DNA from 3 places in the Rhizobium sp. ZX09 genome. Region 1 is predicted to be linked to each of the others. Evidence: riboswitches for the same ligand, from Rfam matches in the RefSeq annotation. Region 1 holds a riboswitch; each other region holds the start of a gene.

Region 1 (3,272 bases):
CGGATGGCGCTATCACGCCAATGAATGGTGTTTCCTGCGGCAATGCGGTGTCGGTCTCGCTGCGCTGGACGAGATCGACCGTGTTGTCGCGACAGCGATGCTCTTTCCCTATGATCAGGGTTTCGCGACGCTCGGCATGGTCATCGTATCGCCACGTCTGCAGGGGCGTGGCGTGGCGCCCTGGCTGGTGCGGCAGCTTCTGGCGAAATACCCGGCAACCGTCTTGCGGCTGAACGCCACCGACGTTTCACGTCGTCTTTTTGCAGGGCTAGGCTTTTCCGGAGATGCGGAAAAGGTGCAGCTGTTTCGGGGCAGGGCGCGCTCCCCCGTGCAGACACCGGGGCTTGGCAGAAAGCAACGGATCGAGCCCCTCTCGGAAGATCATTTGTCGGCGGTCGTGACGATTGACCGGGTGGCTTTGGGCGTATCGAGGCGGGGCGTGCTGCAACGCCTTCTGCGCGACAATACTGGCTATGGCCTTTTCGAGGTCGATCGTCTGGTGGCTTTCGCGCTGCGCCGGGCGGCCGGGCGAGGTCACATCGTCGGTCCGGTCGTCGCAGTTGAGGAGAAAGATGCGGTCGCGCTGGTGAGTCGGCATTTTGCCGATCTGGACGATCAGCTCGTCCGTCTGGATGCCGTGCAAGACCAGGGCGTATTGACCGATTTTCTGACGCAATCCGGCCTGGTCGTGATCGAAACTCTTACCACCATGTCGAAACAGGCGCCGCAGCCTGCGGGTTCGGGTCCGGCGAGGATTTTCGCCCTTGCGGGTCCATCGCTGTGCTGAAGCGCAGTTTTGAACCGCCTCAATTCGACTGATTATGTGGTGGTCCTGTTTCGGGCGTCGCCCGACGCGATGCGTTCCGCTGCGCTAGAAACATGCTTTGATGATTGACGCACTGCCCCTTGACCCTTATGTGAGAAAGCGACGGTTCCTGCAGCCGAAAGGCGAAGGGATTAATAGGGAACACGGTGCGGGTGATGATTATCGCCCAATGCCGTGGCTGCCCCCGCAACTGTAAGCGGATTGCCGCTCATCCTCGTGACGCCGATGGCGTCATGCCACTGCATTCTCCGGAATGCGGGAAGGCAGATGAAAGGCGCAAATCCGTGAGTCAGGAGACCTGCCGTCAAAATATAAACCATCGTTACGGGCGGGGAAGCCCGGAAGAGGAGATTGTAATGTTATTTCATAACATTTGGTTTGCGTCCTGTTACCGTTCTCCGTACAAGACGTTCCGTGGTTGCTGCGCATTCTGACGCCGCTGCTCTGGAACAAGCGATTTCATTTCGATTGGAGAACACATGTTTCATTCTGGACGCCTGCCGGTCCGCGCCGGCTTTCTCGCTGCTGCGCTTGCAGTTCTGCCCGCCGCCACCGCCACTGCCGCGGAAACGGTATATCCCTTGACAATCAAAAGCTGCGGTCACGACATCACTTTCAAGCAGCCGCCCGCCCGCGCCGTCTCCGTCGGCCAGAGCACGACTGAGGTTCTTTATCTGCTCGGACTGGCCGACAAGGTCGTTGGCACGGCCCTGTGGATCGGCCCGGTCCTTTCGGGCTATGAGGAGGCCAATTCCAGGGTGGAGCGTCTGGCCGACAATGATCCTAGCTTCGAGGCCGTCGTTGGAAAGAGGCCGGACCTCGTCACAACGCAGTTCCAGTGGCAGATCGGCCCCGAGGGCGTTGTCGGTACGCCGGCGCAATTCGCCGAACTCGGCATTCCTGTTTACACCTCGCCGGCAGATTGCGTGGGCAAGGACAATTCCGGGGGCGGCGACGGCGTGCGCAAGGCCGGCTTCACAATGGATTTGATCTATCAGGAAATCCGCGACCTTGCGCAGATTTTCAACGTCCAGGATCGCGGCGAAGAAGTGGTCAATGATCTCAAGAAAAGGGAAGAGGCTGCCCGCGCAAAGATTGCTTCCGCAAACGGCAAGCTTTCCGCCGTCTTCTGGTTCTCCAGCGCGGAACTGGATATCGATCCCTATGTGGCGGGCCGCAACGGCGCGCCCGGCTACATCATGTCGGCGCTCGGCCTGAAGAATGTGATCGAGAGCGACGAAGAATGGCCAACGGTCGGTTGGGAAACCATCGCCAAGGCCAATCCCTCGGTGATTGTGGCCGGAAAGATGGACCGCCGCCGTTTCCCGGCTGACGACATCGCCGTCAAGCAGAAATTCCTCGCCACCGATCCCGTGGCCAGCATCATGCCAGCTGTCAAGGAAGGTCACGTCTTCGAGATGGATGCCCAAGCGATGAACCCGACCATCCGGACGATCGAAGGCATTGAAACGCTGGCTGAGGCAATTTCGGCTGCCGGTCTCGCCAAGTGAGCGGGTTTTCAATCCATCTCGGCAGAGGAGGGCTGGTTTTTGCCGCGCTCGCCCTGCTGCTCGGCGCGCTGATGGCCGGGGCGGCCATCGGCGAAACCGCCATTCCATTCGATGTGGTGGCGAAAACCATCGCCAACCGGGTGTTTGACGCCGGTTATCCGCTGGAGCCGCTGGATGAGGGAATTGTGTGGAGCTATCGTCTCAGCCGCGCCGTCGTGGCCGCCTGCTGCGGGGCTTCACTGGCGCTTGCCGGCGCGGTTCTGCAATCGCTGCTGCGCAACCCGCTTGCCGACCCCTATATCCTCGGTATTTCCGCGGGCGCCTCCACCGGAGCGGTGGGCGTGGCCCTTCTCGGCTTTGGGGCGGGCTTTCTGACAATGCCGGCGGGGGCACTGATCGGTGCCTTCGTCGCATTCTCGCTTGTCAGTCTTCTGGCGGTGCGTGCAGGGCACGGCAACAGTGCCATCATCCTGGCCGGGGTGGCCGGTTCGCAACTGTTCAATGCCATGACGTCCTTCATCGTCACCAAATCCGCCAATGCCGAACAGGCGCGCGGTATCATGTTCTGGCTGCTGGGGAACCTCTCGGGCGTGCGCTGGCCGGATGTGTGGCTGGCCCTGCCGGTCAGTGTTGCCGGTCTTGCGGTTTGCCTCTGGCACGCCCGGGCGCTTGATGCTTTCGCCTTCGGCGGGCAGGCGGCCGCCTCGCTCGGCATTCCGGTGCGGCGGACCTATGCAGTACTGATCTCGGTTTCGGCGATCATGACGGCGGTGATGGTCTCGCTGGTCGGGTCCATCGGCTTTGTCGGCCTCGTCATTCCCCACGCGGCACGCATCTTCGTCGGCGTCCGCCATGGGCTGCTGCTGCCGGTGACAGCATTGACCGGTGCGGTATTCATGATCATCGCCGATATTCTCTCCCGCATTGTCATTCCC
Region 2 (3,272 bases), on a different replicon from region 1:
CACGCGGATCAGTTCCACGTCCGGCTCCATGTCCAGAGGGTCGAGATCATCGAAATTGGAAATGTGCGGCAGGATCGGCACGGCGATGCGGATCTTTGCGCCGGGTTTTCGCTCAGCCGGGCCGGAAAGACCGAGCGCGTCTTCAGCCGGCAGTTTCGTGGCATCGGAGAAATGTGGCAGAAGGCCTATCGAGGCCCAGCCTGTCCTTTTCTGAATTATCCGCATGCCGTCCGAAAACAACGCGGGATCACCGCGAAAGCGGTTGACGATGAAACCTTCGATCATCGCCGCATCGTCAGGTTCGAGGACGGCTTTGGTACCGACAAGGCTGGCGATGACGCCGCCGCGGTCAATATCGCCGATGAGGATCACAGGCGCGTCAGCAGCTCTCGCAAACCCCATATTGGCGATATCATTGGCACGCAGATTGATTTCGGATGCGCTGCCCGCCCCCTCCACCAGCACCAGATCGGCCTGTTGTTTCAGGCGGTTGAAGCTATCCAGCACGCGCGGCATCAACCCGGCTTTCAGGTGCTGGTAATCGGCTGCTCTGGCATTGCCGGCGATTTTGCCCTGAACCACCACCTGTGCCCCGGTCTCGCTCTGCGGTTTCAGAAGAACCGGATTCATGTGGACAGAGAGGGGTACGCCAGCGGCCCGCGCCTGCAGCGCCTGTGCTCGGCCGATCTCGCCGCCGTCGGCGGTAACGGCCGCATTATTCGACATGTTCTGTGGTTTGAACGGCATGACGGACAGGCCGCGCCTGACGAAGGCGCGGGCTAGACCGGCCACCATCAGCGATTTGCCGACATCCGAGCCGGTTCCCTGAAACATCAGAACCCGTGCGGCCATGTCAGAATTCTATCCCTGGCTGTGCTTTCACGCCCGCCTTGAAATGATGTTTTACCAGCGTCATCTCCGTCACCATGTCGGCGGCGTCGATCAGCGGTTGCTTGGCATTGCGGCCGGTGACGATGATGTGCAGATCGGGCCGACGGCTGGCCAGCGTCGTCACAACCTCGTCAAGCGGCAGGTAATCATAACGCAATGCGATATTCAGTTCGTCGAGTATCAGCAGGCCGATCGTCTGGTCAGCCATCAGTGTCACGGCTTCTTCCCACGCCTTCGCGGCAGCGGCAACATCGCGCTTCAGATCCTGCGTATCCCAGGTGAAGCCTTCCCCCATGGTACGCCACACCACCTTGTCACCGAACAGAGCCAGCGCCTGCTGTTCGCCGGTCGACCATGCACCCTTGATGAATTGCACGACGCCGACCCTGCGCCCGATGCCGAGCATACGCAACGCAAGGCCGAAGGCGGCCGTGGACTTGCCCTTGCCGGGGCCGGTATTGATCATCAGCAGACCTTTTTCGATGGTCTTTGCCGCGACTTCGGCATCCTGCACCGTCTTGCGGTTGACCATTTTCTGCCGATGGCGCTCGGCTTCGTTGTCGCTGATGTCGCGTGTCATCGCATATTCCTTCTTCACTCCAGCAGCCGGGAACTTATCCCTGCCCTTCGGAGCGGCGACTATACCCAATTTGCCGCACCCGGCAATGCGCGAGCCACGGGGGGCGGCATTGACCCCAAAGCCCGTTCGGCCTAAGGGTAAGGAACTGACGGTCTTTCCCCGGCAACGGGAAAAGCTAAGAGGGAACACGGTTCCACCCTGAAACGGGTCATTCCGTGGCTGCCCCCGCAACTGTAAGCGGCAAGCCCGCACCGTAAAGCCACTGGACCAGAGAGACGGTTCGGGAAGGCGGTGTCCGGGCGCTCATCGAGCCGCAAGCCAGGAGACCTGCCGTTTCAGGAAAAACGTCTACCGGGCGGGGTGCTCCGGTCAGTCGATGACGTCGAACAGCCGGTCTGTGCCTGTGCGCATACCGTTTTCGATATCCGCACCCCAAAGAATTTGACTTGGCGCGGGAACGATACGGTTTGGATATTTCAGCGACATCTTCACATGCTGGTGGAAACGCGCAGGATGAAACGGCGTCCGGTGTGGTCGTTTTCGTTTGCCGAAGCTGTCGCGACGAAGCTGATCCCAGCGCCGAGCCACGTGCCGGCTCACGTCTTGCCGAGGCCGTCACCGCAGAGGCGGAAGCGTCCGGCATCGCGGTCCGTTCCGTCAATTGTCTCGCCAACTGCAAACGTGGCCTCAGTGCCGTGCTGCGCAGCGCCAATGGCTGGTCCTATGTGTTTGGCGGGCTGAAACCCGACGATGCAGGGGACCTGCTGACCGGCGCGCGGCTTCTTTCTGCGTCTTCAGATGGCCTGATGCCCTGGCGCGGCCGCCCCGAACCATTAAAGCGCGGCATGGTGGCGCGCATTCCCCCATTCGATTTTACCGAGGAGAGATCATGAGCAACCATCTGGACCGCGTTCCCTGCACCATCGTCACCGGTTTTCTGGGGGCGGGAAAAACGACGCTGTTGCGGGGTCTTCTGGAAAAGCTGGACGGCAAGCGGCTCGCAATCATCGTCAATGAATTCGGCGATATCGGTATCGACGGCGAAATCCTGAAAGGCTGCGGCATTGAAAGCTGCCCCGAAGAAAACATCGTCGAACTGGCCAACGGCTGTATCTGCTGCACGGTGGCTGACGATTTCCAGCCCGCGATCGAACAGATTCTCAGCCGCCAGCCGAAGGTGGAGCATATTCTGATCGAGACCTCGGGTCTTGCCCTGCCTAAGCCGCTGGTCCAGGCTTTCCAATGGCCGGCCATCAAGAGCCGCGTGACCGTGGACGCCGTTGTGGCCGTGGTGGATGGCGCCGCCCTTGCTGAAGGAAAGGTCGCGCACGACATGGAGGCGCTCGCTGCTCAGCGGGCCAATGACGAGGCGCTTGATCACGATGATCCGGTTGAGGAAGTTTTCGAGGACCAGGTCGCCTGCGCCGATCTCATCGTTCTCACCAAGGCCGATCTTCTAGATGAAGCCGGCCTCGACAAGGCGAGGGCGCATGTGCTCGAACATCTGCCGAAGGCGGCGAAGATCGTTGTGGCCTCCAATGGCGCCATCGACCCCGCCGTGCTGATCGGTCTTGGTCTTGCCGTTGAAGAGGATATCGAAAACCGCCGCACCCACCATGACGGTGAACTCGACCATGAACACGACGATTTCGACAGCTTCGTGATCGACCTGCCGGCCGTGGCCGATCCGGAAGCACTGGCGGCGCGCATTGCCGAAACGGCTGCGGCTGAAAACGTCCTGCGCATCAAGGGCTTCGTCGAAGTTTCCGCCAAGCCCATGCGTCTGCAGGTGCAGGCGGTC
Region 3 (3,272 bases), on a different replicon from region 1:
TGCGGCGCCTTGCGCGCACGGGGCGAAACGGCCGCCATTCTGCCCATGGACGGCTTCCATATGGACAATGGCATCCTCGAAGAGCGAGGACTGCTGCCAAGGAAGGGTGCGCCGGAAACATTCGATGTGCGTGGCTTCCTCGATATCGTCTCCGCCGTTCGCAAGGGCGGGCAGGAGGTGCTTGTCCCGGTGTTTGATCGCTCCCGTGAAATCGCCATCGCGTCTGCCCGTGCGATTGCTCCGGAAACACGCTTCATCCTCGCCGAGGGCAATTATCTGCTGCTGAAAGAAGCGCCCTGGACAAACCTTTCCGGGAGCTTTGATCTCACTATCTTCGTGGGTCCGTCCGTAGCGGTGCTGGAAGAGAGGCTGCGAAACAGATGGCTGGGTTATGGTCTCGATGCAGCTCAGATCCACGCAAAGCTTTTCGCAAACGATCTTCCCAACGGAAAAAGGGTGATCGAAAACACCCGTCCTGCCGATATCCACATCGATATCTGGGAATAGATTAACATCTTCATCTCCCGCGCGGTGTGTCCGGCCCGCCGTTAAGTCATTGTTGGCCATGTGTTGAATCTTTTTGATCCACAGGGCGGGGCTTTTGTGTGTCTATTTATTGACGAAAAAATTTCCTCATATACTATATGTGGTGTTCGAGGTTCTTCCGATTCGCAAGGATTGGGAGCTAAGACGGGAATTCGGTGCGTAACGCCATCGTGGTGAAGCAAGGCCGAAACTGCCCCCGCAACTGTAAGCGGCGAGCATCGTTCCGATTTGAGTCACTGGAGCTGAGCGCTCCGGGAAGGCCGGAATAGATGTTGTGACCCGCAAGTCAGGAGACCTGCCTTGAGCGCAAACGTCCACGGGCGGGGTGTCCGGAGGAAGGTGTAGACGCAGATGATTTGCGTGCGCCTTTTTCTGCCCCCTCCAGAACAAGCTTCGGGGTGAAGTCATGCCAGTGCATATTTTTGAGTTGCTACGCTCATCTGCGTAGGGAGTGATTTTCTGCGGCTTTCAGCAGTTCCAGGAGAACCAGTCGGAGTTCCCGAGAAAACTCCGAGAGAGCACGCCCTACCTGAATGACAAAACCACCGCCGCCCGATTGCGATTGCAATCGGCAACGCTTTGCCGCGTCCAAAATAGCTTCGAAAGGGAAATTATGACCATCACCGTTTACAGCAAACCCGCCTGCGTCCAGTGCACCGCCACCTATCGCGCACTCGACCGCATAGGCGTTCCCTATGAGATCGTCGATATTTCCGAAGATGCTGACGCTCTCGATCATGTCCGTGGTCTCGGTTACATGCAGGTTCCGGTGGTGGTTGCCGGTGAACGCCATTGGGCGGGGTTCCGGCCGGACATGATCGGCTCGATCGGCTCGATCGGCTGAGGCGGCAGGCGATGGGTCTGATCGTCTATTATTCCAGTCGTTCCGAAAACACCCATCGTTTCCTTCTGAAACTGGGGCGGCGGTTGCTTCGCCTGCCGCTCGGCGCTGAGGATGACGTGCCTCAGGTGTCGGAACCCTATGTGCTCGTCACGCCCACCTATGGCGGCGGCGGCACCAAGGGTGCCGTGCCGAAGCCGGTCATCCGGTTTTTAAACGAACCCTCCAACCGCAATCTCATTCGCGGCGTCATCGCGGCGGGAAACACCAATTTTGGCGCAGCTTTCGCATCCGCCGGAGACATCGTCTCGCGCAAATGCGCGGTGCCGTTTCTCTATCGCTTCGAGCTTCTCGGCACTGAGGAGGATGTCGCCAACGTCAAACATGGATTGGAACGATTTTGGACACGCTGACCGCTAACGCGCTGCGCAAGGACACCAAACAGCCAACAGCCGCAAGCCAGACGCCGCTCGATGCAGGCCTGGACTACCACGCGCTGAACGCGATGTTGAACCTTTATGACGAGAACGGAAAAATCCAGCTCGACAAGGATCGTCTTGCTGCCCGTCAATATTTCCTCCAGCACGTCAACCAGAACACGGTGTTTTTCCATAACCTCAGGGAAAAGCTCGATTATCTGGTAGCGGAGGGCTACTACGAACAGGAGGTGCTGGACCAGTATTCCTTCAATTTCGTTCGTGACCTCTATGACGAGGCCTATGCCCGGAAGTTTCGCTTTCCGACCTTCCTCGGTGCGTTCAAATATTACACCTCCTACACGCTGAAGACCTTCGACGGAAAACGTTATCTGGAGCGTTACGAGGATCGCGTCTGCATGGTGGCGCTTTCCCTTGCGCGCGGTGATGAGCAGCTGGCGCGCAATCTGGTCGACGAGATCATTTCCGGCCGCTTCCAGCCAGCGACCCCGACGTTCCTGAACGCGGGCAAGAAGAGCCGCGGCGAGCTGGTCTCCTGTTTCCTGCTGCGCGTGGAAGACAATATGGAAAGCATCGGCCGCTCCATCAATTCGGCGCTGCAGCTCTCCAAGCGCGGCGGCGGCGTTGCCCTTTCACTGACCAATATTCGCGAGGCTGGCGCGCCGATCAAACAGATCGAAAACCAGTCCTCCGGTGTCATACCCGTGATGAAGCTACTGGAAGATTCGTTTTCCTATGCCAACCAGCTCGGCGCCCGCCAGGGTGCGGGTGCTGTCTATCTGCATGCCCACCATCCCGACATCATGCGTTTCCTCGATACCAAGCGTGAAAACGCCGACGAAAAAATCCGCATCAAGACCCTGTCGCTCGGCGTCGTCATCCCCGACATCACCTTCGAGCTCGCCCGTAACAACGAGGATATGTATCTGTTCTCTCCCTATGATGTGGAGCGGGTCTACGGCGTGCCCTTCACCGAAATCTCGGTGACGGAAAAATACCACGAGATGGTCGCCGACAGCCGCATCCGCAAGAAGAAGATCAAGGCGCGCGAATTCTTCCAGGTGATCGCCGAAATCCAGTTCGAGAGCGGTTATCCCTACATCATGTTTGAGGATACGGTGAACCGCGCCAATCCGATTGCCGGTCGCATCAGCATGAGCAATCTCTGCTCGGAAATCCTGCAGGTCAGCGAAGCGAGCGCGTTCAACGCCGATCTCTCCTATTCACCTGGAACCAAAGTAAGCCTCATTTTGTTCAGCTTCTGTCACAAGAGCAGGAGTTTGTTTTATGGTTGGCAGGCAGGCGGACCTCGTCGTTCTGAGCGACGAGGATAGAAATTTCCTCGAATCTCAGGTGCGCCGGCATAAAGCGCCACGCTCCTTGTCGGATCGGTGCCGAATGGTCTTGCTGTGCGCGCAGGGTCTGCGGAGCAAGGATGTAGCCGAGCG

What was found. Region 1 has a riboswitch for cobalamin ahead of BTN45_RS21710 (ABC transporter substrate-binding protein). Riboswitches for the same ligand answer to the same signal wherever they lie in the genome.
Region 2: it holds a riboswitch for cobalamin, as region 1 does, so the genes downstream of both, BTN45_RS12960 (DUF1636 family protein) here and BTN45_RS21710 (ABC transporter substrate-binding protein) in region 1, are expected to answer to the same signal.
Region 3: it holds a riboswitch for cobalamin, as region 1 does, so the genes downstream of both, nrdH (glutaredoxin-like protein NrdH) here and BTN45_RS21710 (ABC transporter substrate-binding protein) in region 1, are expected to answer to the same signal.

The regions. Positions count from the first base shown of each region.
Region 1 covers NZ_CP031364.1:1,521,792-1,525,063, forward strand. The annotation lists gene BTN45_RS21705 (GNAT family N-acetyltransferase) at 1-787, shown strand, start outside; cobalamin riboswitch at 913-1,147, shown strand; gene BTN45_RS21710 (ABC transporter substrate-binding protein) at 1,306-2,337, shown strand; gene BTN45_RS21715 (iron ABC transporter permease) at 2,334-3,272, shown strand, end outside.
Region 2 covers NZ_CP031363.1:2,647,634-2,650,905, reverse strand. The annotation lists gene BTN45_RS12970 (cobyric acid synthase) at 1-852, opposite strand, end outside; gene cobO (cob(I)yrinic acid a,c-diamide adenosyltransferase) at 854-1,471, opposite strand; cobalamin riboswitch at 1,604-1,821, shown strand; gene BTN45_RS12960 (DUF1636 family protein) at 1,939-2,364, shown strand; gene cobW (cobalamin biosynthesis protein CobW) at 2,361-3,272, shown strand, end outside.
Region 3 covers NZ_CP031363.1:2,750,770-2,754,041, forward strand. The annotation lists gene BTN45_RS13420 (nucleoside triphosphate hydrolase) at 1-507, shown strand, start outside; cobalamin riboswitch at 640-864, shown strand; gene nrdH (glutaredoxin-like protein NrdH) at 1,160-1,390, shown strand; gene nrdI (class Ib ribonucleoside-diphosphate reductase assembly flavoprotein NrdI) at 1,402-1,800, shown strand; partial or broken gene BTN45_RS13435 (ribonucleotide reductase N-terminal alpha domain-containing protein) at 1,788-3,047, shown strand; gene BTN45_RS26650 (IS630 family transposase) at 3,112-3,272, shown strand, end outside.